DNA from 2 places in the Methylobacterium sp. TK31 genome. Region 1 is predicted to be linked to the other one. Evidence: riboswitches for the same ligand, from Rfam matches in the RefSeq annotation. Region 1 holds a riboswitch; the other holds the start of a gene.
The links. Region 1 has a riboswitch for thiamine pyrophosphate ahead of thiO (glycine oxidase ThiO). Riboswitches for the same ligand answer to the same signal wherever they lie in the genome.

Region 1 (4,253 bases):
CAGAACGGTGAAGCCGTCGTCGACGAGGTGGCGGCACGCCTCCAGCAGCTCGGCCACGTCGGGATAGAGGGTTTCCCGGTCGCCGATGACCTCGACCTTGATCCAGTTCGTATCGAGGGCTTCACGGGCGAGCTCGGCGGTCATGATGGCGTCGCGCGCGGTCTCGCAGCCGGCCGTGTTGGGCAGGAAGCGGTGGCCCTTCAGACGGCGCAGGGTGTCGGAGCCGTGCCCCTGCAGCGAGACCCGGCGGATCGAGGCCGTCACCACCTCTGCGCCGGAGGCCGCCACCGCGTCGAACAGGATGCTCTGGGTCGGGTAGCCGGCGGTGCCGATGAACAGGCGCGAGCCCAGGCTCACGCCCCCGATCGTCAGCGTATCGGTGTCGTTCGCGATCTCGGTCATGTCTAGCCTCCCTGCATGGCGCGGACGATCTCGACGCGGTCGCCGTCGGCGAGGACGGTGGCCGCCCAGTCGCGGCGACGGATCACGGCGCCGTTCAGCGCGATGGCGATGCCCTGCGGGCTGTCGATGCCGGTCTCCTCGGCTTCTTCCCGGAACAGGGCGTCGAGATCGGCGGCCGCGCTCTCGCGGGCTTCGCCGTTCACCGTGAGCCTCATGCGATGGCCCTCTGCGGCGCCGGCGCGAAGCGAGCGCGACCGAAATCCCGGGCGAAGTCCGGCAACGCCCCTTCGACGACCAGGGCCGCGACCGCATCGGCGGTGGCGGGGGCCAGCAGGTAGCCGTTGCGGTGGTGACCCGTGGCGACGACGAGGCCGGGCGCCAGCGTGTCGATGATCGGCGCATCGTCGTCCGAGGTCGGCCGGAAGCCGCTCCAGACCGCCTCGACCGCCATCTCCTCGATGCCGGGCAGGACGCGGCGGGCGCCCTCCAGCAAGGCGTAGAGGCCGCCGGCCGTGACGCCGGGCACGAAGCCGCAATCCTCCACTGTGGCCCCGACGACGAGATGGCCGTCGCTCTTGGGCGCCATGTGGACCTGCTCGGTCCAGACCATATGCGCGAGCGTGCCGGTGCGGGCGGTGGTCCGCAGGGCCAGGGACTGGCCGCGCAGGGGACGAACCGGAAGGGCGAGATGGTCGGGCAGGAGCCCCACCTCCCCGCTCCAGGCGCCGGAGGCGAGCACGACGGTGTCGGCCCGGGTCAGCCCCTGATCCGTGTTCACGCCGGTGACCCGGCCAGCGCTCCAATCCAGGGAGCGCGCCGCACAGCCTTCCACGATGACGATTCCGGCGGCGAGGCAGGCGCGCATGAGGGCGGCCATCACCCGGCTGGGGTCGACCTGGTGGTCGCGCGGGCAGTACAGGCCGGCGGTGACGGCCGGCCGCAGGCGTGGCTCGCGGGCCCGGACCTCGGCGCTGGTCAGCCAGCGCGCGTCGAGCCCGGAGCGCTTCTGCAGATCGTGGCGGAAGCGCAGGCGCTCGACCTCGTCGCGGCCGATGGCGAGCACCAGGGTGCCCTCCTGCCGGTAGTCGATGTCGAGCCCGGCCGCATCCTGCAGGGCATCGCGGAAGCCCGGCCAGCGCGACAGGCTCTCCAGCGCCAGGGGCAGCAGCGGGTCGGAGCCGGGCTCGTGCTCGGCCGCGGGCGCCAGCATGCCGGTGGCGGCGAGGCTCGCCCCGGCGCCGACGGTGTCGCGCTCCAGCACGGCCACGGATCGCCCGGCCTGCGCCAGGCGCCAGGCCGCCGACAGACCGATCAGGCCCGCGCCGACGACGACCACATCGCTGCGCGCCGGAGCGGCGGCGGCCGGGGGCGCATCGCCGTGCGTGCGTCGCAGGTTGAGGAAGGAGTTCGGGGTCACGTCCAACGCAATCTCCGCAACGGGCGACGAGATTGGTGGGGCTGCAGCTTCGAGCGGTGAAGCGTGCCGGGCTTGAGGAGAAACCCGCGGTCCAATCCCTACGCCGGTATGAACCGGGTCAGGTTCGAAGGATTTCCGCGCCGCCATCCACGAACGGACAGCCATCGGTTTCTCAGCCCCTTGCCGGGGATCTCCCTGGAACAGCCCTGATGTGGGCCGTCCGAGCGCCGGGGTCAATCCCCGCCTGCGCCTCCGCCGCGCCGGCGCGTCAGGCGGCGGGCGGGCGCACCGGGCGGTAGACGCCCATCGGTTGGGAGAACCCGTCGAGGGCGTGTTCGCCCAGGGGCTCCGGCATGTCCCAGAGGAAGTCGACGAAGGGCTTCGTCATCAGGATCGGCTCGCCCAGCGTCCGGTTGAGGCGGGCGACGCGGCTCGCGAGGTTCACGTCGCGCCCGATCACGGTGAAGTCGAGGCGCGCGCCCGAGCCCACGTTGCCATAGGCCGCCTCGCCGTGATGCAGCGCGATGCCGGCCGCCACCGGGTTGGCGAAGCGCCCGAGCGCATTGGCCTCAGCGAGTGCAGCCATGGCGCTCTGCGAGGCCGTGAGCGCCCCCTTGGCGGCGCCCCCCAGGTCGTCGCCGGGCTCGCGGAAGATCGCCAGAAGGCCGTCGCCGAGATATTTCAGAACCTCGCCGCCCTCGCGCTCGATGGCCGGCACCAGGCAATCGAAGAAGATGTTCAGGAGGTCGACCGCCTCCTCCGGCGTCATGTCGGCGGAGATGCGGGTATAGTCGCGCATGTCGGCGAACAGGATCGCCGAGCGGATGCGCTGGACGTGTCCGCGCCGGATCGAGCCGCCGAGGATCGCCTTGTGCGGCTCGTCGCCGACATAGATCCGCAGGACGTGGTCGAGCTGCTTGTTGACGCTGCGCATCTCCACGACGGCGGCCAGGGTCGGCATGATGAAGCGCAGGATCGCCACGTCCTCGCCGCGAAAGCCGACCTCGGACCGGGTCGCGAACGAGATGCCGTTGCGGGTGCCGTTGGTGAAGAACAGCGGCGCGACGATGTAGTGCCGATAGCCCTCGGCCTTCAGGTTAGGGATCACCGCGAAGGCGTCGTCCGGCGTCTCGGCGAGGTCGAGGATCAGCCACTCGCCGGTCTCGTGGACGCGGAAGAACGGGCTCTCGCGGTAGGCCTTGTCGGAAGCCTCGCCGTGCGGGAACAGGCGGACGGAGGATCCCGCCTCCCGGGTCCAGAACCGGCCGACGCCGGAATACTCGGAATGCAGGGCGTCGATGGCCGTGGTGGCGCGATCCACCGGCACGTCCAGCCGGATCAGGCGCTCGGCAAGTCCCGAGAGCAGCTCCTCGGCCTTGGGCATCCGCGCGCCCTCGCTCAGCAGCCAGTCGCGCAGCGCCACGCATTCCTGAAGCGCGCCGAATGGGACATCGGCCGCCTCGGAGCCATCGGCTTCGGCGGTGGGAGAAGGCTGGGGCGGGCCTCGATCAAGCATATGGCCAAGGTGGGTTGAGAAGCGGCGTCCGGCAACGGCGACCGTTCGGGTTTCGTGAGTATCGTGCGGGCGTGACCGCTTCAACCGCGCAGACCAGGCGTCGAACACCGACGCCAACGTGGCGCGACGCGCCTCCCCTGTTCCGTCGACGACTGGTTGCCGGGAGGCGTATCCAGCGCCCGCGCACCGTCGGATGCTACCCCGTTCCTGTGTCGGCGACGTCGAAGATCATGAAACGAAAGAGCCGGCCCCCGAGAGGAGCCGGCTCTTCCGGAAGAACGGCGCGCCGGGACGAACCGGCGCGTTCGAAGACCTCAGTTGTCGAGGAAGCTCCGAAGCTTGCGCGAGCGGCTCGGGTGCTTGAGCTTGCGCAGGGCCTTCGCCTCGATCTGACGGATGCGCTCGCGCGTCACCGAGAATTGCTGGCCGACCTCCTCGAGGGTGTGGTCGGTGTTCATGCCGATGCCGAAGCGCATGCGCAGCACCCGCTCCTCGCGGGGCGTGAGCGAGGCGAGCACGCGCGTGGTGGTCTCGCGCAAATTCGACTGGATCGCCGCATCGATGGGCAGGACGACGTTCTTGTCCTCGATGAAATCGCCGAGGTGCGAATCCTCCTCGTCGCCGATCGGGGTTTCGAGCGAGATCGGCTCCTTGGCGATCTTGAGGACCTTGCGCACCTTCTCCAGCGGCATGGCGAGCTTCTCGGCCAGCTCCTCCGGGGTCGGCTCACGGCCGATCTCGTGCAGCATCTGGCGCGAGGTCCGAACGATCTTGTTGATCGTCTCGATCATGTGCACCGGAATGCGGATCGTGCGGGCCTGATCGGCGATCGAGCGGGTGATCGCCTGGCGGATCCACCAGGTAGCGTAGGTCGAGAACTTGTAGCCGCGGCGATACTCGAACTTATCGACGGCCTTC
Region 2 (4,253 bases), 1.7 Mb from region 1:
CTGGCTGTCCGCGAACGCCACCGCCCTCTGGACCTGGACGGACCGCATGGCCCGGCATTCCGGTCTGGTGCTGCTCGGCCTGTTCCTGGTCTCGTCGGCCTTCACCCGTCCCCTGTTTCGGGTGAGCCTGTTGCTGACCGGGGCGTTCGGCATCGATCTGGCGGATGTCATCGCGGGATTCGGCCTCGTCCGCCTCTGGTGAGCGGGACGTCGCGGGAAGCGCACGGGGCGGGATGTGCGCGATGACGCGCCGGTCTGTTCGCCCCGCCAGGAGGGGGGCGGCCCGAAGGCGGGGCGACGCGGCCGCGGCATCGGGGCATCGTGGGGCCCTCGCGGGCTTTCGTGCTAGGTGCCCTGGCCTCCGGACCCGACCGATCCGGCGCGCCCGGTGGAGAGACCCTGTCATGGCCCTCAAGACGACGTTCCTGGTGCAGACCTTCGTGCTCAAGCGCAAACGGCTCTCGCCGGGCGACCGCGAGGTGGCGGTAACGGAGAGCGGCGCCTTGAAGAAGGCCGAAGCCATGGCGGCGCGCTTCCCCGGCACGGCGGCGATCAAGGTCGTGGCCGACGACGAGACCGGCGAACTGGAGAGCGCGACCATTCTCGGCAGCTTCGGCGAGGTGCCGGACGATTTCGCCGAGAGCCTGCAGGGGTCCTGAGGCGGACCGGCCGCCGGCCTCCACGCGCCTGACGGCCCGAAACGCGAAAGGGCCCCGCCTCGCGGCGGAGCCCTTCGATCCTGCGGTCACCCGTGGCCGCTACGGGCAGGCGTGACGCTGGCCGTCATTGCCGAGATAGGTGCCGGTGGGGCGGTCGTAGGAGCGGAAGCGCTGGACGCAGTAGGCCACGTCCTCGCCGCTGGTCGCGACCTCCGGGCCGGCCTCGTAGCCCGTCGCGGCATAGCCGCCGCCGTAGGGCGCGTAGCCGCCGTAATAGGCCGGTGCGTAGCCGCCGGCGTAGTAGTCGTCGCCGTAATAGCCGCCATAGGCGCTGCCGAGGCCGTAGCCGATGCCGGCGCCCGCGAGACCCAGGCCGAGCCCGAGGCCGAGACCGCCATAGCCGCGGCGATAGCCGTAGCCGCGCCCGGCATAGGCGCCGCCGCGGTTGAACCCGCCGCGATCGCCCCGGAAGCCGTTGCCGGCGGCGAGGCCCGCTCCGGCACCGACGGCACCGGCGCCCACGCCGATGGCTCCGCCGCGGTTGAACCCGCCCCGGTTGAAGCCACCCTGGGCGAGGCCGCCGCGGAAGCCGCCGCCGCCGAAGTTGCCACCACGGAAACCGCCACCCTGGGCGAGACCGCCGCGGAAGCCACCGCCGCCGAAATTGCCGCCACGGAACCCGCCGCCACCCAGGCCGCCGCCGTGGAAGCCGCCGCCACCGCCGCGGAAGCCGCCGCCGCCACCCGGACGCGCGTCGGCGGAAGCGGGAATCATCGCGAGGGCACCGACCAGGGCGGCCGATGCCAGAAATATGCGTTTCATGGGAGAACCTGTCGTTCGCGTGTCGATCCCGAGGATCGAACTTCTGGTGAACAAACGCGGGGCCTGACGACAAAGTTCGTTTCACACCCCCTTCCGCGTCGCTTTGCCGATCCGGCGATTGACAAACCGGCCGCCGACCATGAATCTGGAAGCATTCCGAGGGGGGCTCCGAGTACGGGAGCTGAGATTGGGCGCGTCGCCCTGACCCTTGAACCTGATCCGGTTCGTACCGGCGGAGGGACGGGAATCTCGAAAGACGGCGCGAATCCCCAGGCGCCATCCCATCCGGCACCGTCGCATCCGAACCGGATCGTCTCCCACGCCAGGAGCGAACCCGATGAATGCACCCGTTCTCCCGAAGGATCTGCCGCAGGGCCAGCCCCAGGCGGTGACCACCGGCCCGATCATGGGCTCGCGCAAGGTCTACGCGCCCGTGGCCGGACACGACGACATCCGGGTGCCGTTCCGCGAAATCACGCTCAGCGATCCGAAGGAGGCCCCGGTGCGGGTCTACGATCCGTCGGGCCCCTACACGGAGACGGATGCCAGGATCGACCTCCATGCCGGCCTGCCGCTGGTGCGCGAGCCCTGGATCGCCCGGCGCGGCTACGCCACGGTGACGCCGCGTGCGGTCAAGCCCGAGGACAACGGGTTCGTGCCCGAGGACAAGCTCGTGGCCCCGTGTCCGGCCACCCGGGAGATCCGCAAGGCCGGCCCGGGCCAGATGGTGACGCAGTACGAGTTCGCCCGCGCCGGGATCATCACCGAGGAGATGATCTACGTCGCCAACCGGGAGAACCTCGCCCGCCAGACGATGCTGGAGGGCGCGCAGGCCGCACTCGCCGACGGCAACAGCTTCGGCGCCTCCCTGCCGGCCTTCATCACGCCGGAATTCGTCCGTGACGAGGTGGCCCGGGGCCGGGCCATCATCCCGGCCAACATCAACCACCCCGAGGTGGAGCCGATGGCGATCGGCCGCAACTTCCTGGTGAAGATCAACGCCAATATCGGCAATTCCGCCGTGACGTCCTCGGCCGCCGAGGAGGTCGAGAAGCTGGTCTGGGCGACCCGCTGGGGCGCCGACACGGTGATGGACCTCTCGACGGGCCGCAACATCCACAACATCCGCTCGTGGATCGTGCGCAACTCGCCGGTTCCGATCGGCACGGTTCCGATCTACCAGGCCCTGGAGAAGGTCGGCGGCGATCCGCTGAAGCTCGACTGGGAGGTCTTCAAGGACACCCTGATCGAGCAGGCCGAGCAGGGCATCGACTACTTCACAATCCATGCGGGCGTGCGCCTCGCCCACGTGCCGCTCACCGCGCGCCGGGTCACCGGCATCGTCTCCCGCGGCGGCTCGATCATGGCGCGCTGGTGCCTCGCCGGTCACCGGGAGTCGTTCCTCTACGAGCGCTTCGACGAGATCTGCGACATCATGCGGGCCTACGACGTCTCGTTCTCGCTGGGCGACGGCCTGCGCCCCGGCTCCATCGCGGATGCCAACGACGCGGCGCAGTTCGCCGAGCTGGAGACCCTGGGCGAATTGACCAAGATCGCCTGGGACAAGGGCTGCCAGACGATGATCGAGGGCCCCGGCCACGTGCCGATGCACAAGATCAAGGTGAACATGGAGAAGCAGCTCGTGGAGTGCGGCGAGGCGCCGTTCTACACCCTCGGCCCGCTGACCACCGACATCGCTCCCGGCTACGACCACATCACCTCCGGCATCGGCGCCGCGATGATCGGCTGGTTCGGCTGCGCCATGCTCTGCTACGTCACCCCGAAGGAGCATCTCGGCCTGCCCAACCGCGACGACGTCAAGGAAGGCGTGATCACCTACAAGATCGCCGCCCATGCCGCCGACCTCGCCAAGGGCCATCCGGCGGCGCAGCTGCGCGACGACGCCCTGTCGCGGGCCCGGTTCGACTTCCGCTGGGAGGATCAGTTCAACCTCTCCCTCGACCCCGATACGGCCCGCGCCTACCACGACGAGACCCTGCCGAAGGACGCCCACAAGGTCGCGCATTTCTGCTCGATGTGCGGCCCGAAGTTCTGCTCGATGAAGATCACGCAGGACCTGCGCGCCGAGGTGCTGGCGATGGAGGCGGCCGGGCAGGTGCTCGGAGAGGCGACGCCGATGAGCGCGGCCGAGCGCGAGGCCGGCATGGCGGCGAAATCGGCCGAGTTCCAGGCCGAGGGCGGCAAGCTCTACGTCGACGCGGCGGAGTAGCAGCGTCGCAGAGCCATGACCCGGACGGCGAGGCGCCGGGTCATGGCCTTTCACGCGAACAGCCCGTGCACGAACCAGCGCGCGGGCGTCTCCATCGTGGGAAAGCCCTCCCGGTAGAGCCAGAGGCGGCGGCCGGCCTCGTCCTCCACCACGTAGTAGTCCCGCAGCGGCCCCGGCGCCCGCCACCACTCGTCGGCGATGCGTTCGGGTCCGTCCGCATGGGCGACGCGGTGCAGGCGCCGGCGCCAGCGGAAGCGGTGCGGCGGACCGTCGGGCGCGAGCGCGATGACGTCCTCGGCGGCCTCGCCCCGGCTGAGCAGCACCAGCGGTCGCGGCGGCCGGGGCGCCGGATCGGTCCGCCCCCCCTGGGCAGGCGGACCCGCCCGCCAGGGCTCCGCGATCTCGGCCCGCTCGGGCAGGTGGGTCGCGCGGAAGCCGAGCCGCATCATCCGCCGTCCCAGGCGCTGGCGCAGGGCATCCCCCAGATGCTCGGCCCTTGCGTCGCCGGCGGGCGTTTCCACCAGCGTCCCCTGGCGCGCCGC

Region 2: it holds a riboswitch for thiamine pyrophosphate, as region 1 does, so the genes downstream of both, thiC (phosphomethylpyrimidine synthase ThiC) here and thiO (glycine oxidase ThiO) in region 1, are expected to answer to the same signal.

What each region holds. Positions count from the first base shown of each region.
Region 1 is NZ_CM143964.1:3,203,056-3,207,308, forward strand. Features, by position in the region: gene ACXJY8_RS14870 (thiazole synthase) at 1-402, opposite strand, end outside; gene thiS (sulfur carrier protein ThiS) at 405-617, opposite strand; gene thiO (glycine oxidase ThiO) at 614-1,819, opposite strand; TPP riboswitch at 1,897-2,025, opposite strand; gene ACXJY8_RS14885 (adenylate/guanylate cyclase domain-containing protein) at 2,088-3,335, opposite strand; gene rpoD (RNA polymerase sigma factor RpoD) at 3,650-4,253, opposite strand, start outside.
Region 2 is NZ_CM143964.1:4,932,783-4,937,035, forward strand. Features, by position in the region: gene ACXJY8_RS23090 (zinc metalloprotease) at 1-202, shown strand, start outside; gene ACXJY8_RS23095 (hypothetical protein) at 405-659, shown strand; gene ACXJY8_RS23100 (BA14K family protein) at 759-1,481, opposite strand; TPP riboswitch at 1,631-1,739, shown strand; gene thiC (phosphomethylpyrimidine synthase ThiC) at 1,819-3,711, shown strand; gene ACXJY8_RS23110 (Y-family DNA polymerase) at 3,762-4,253, opposite strand, start outside.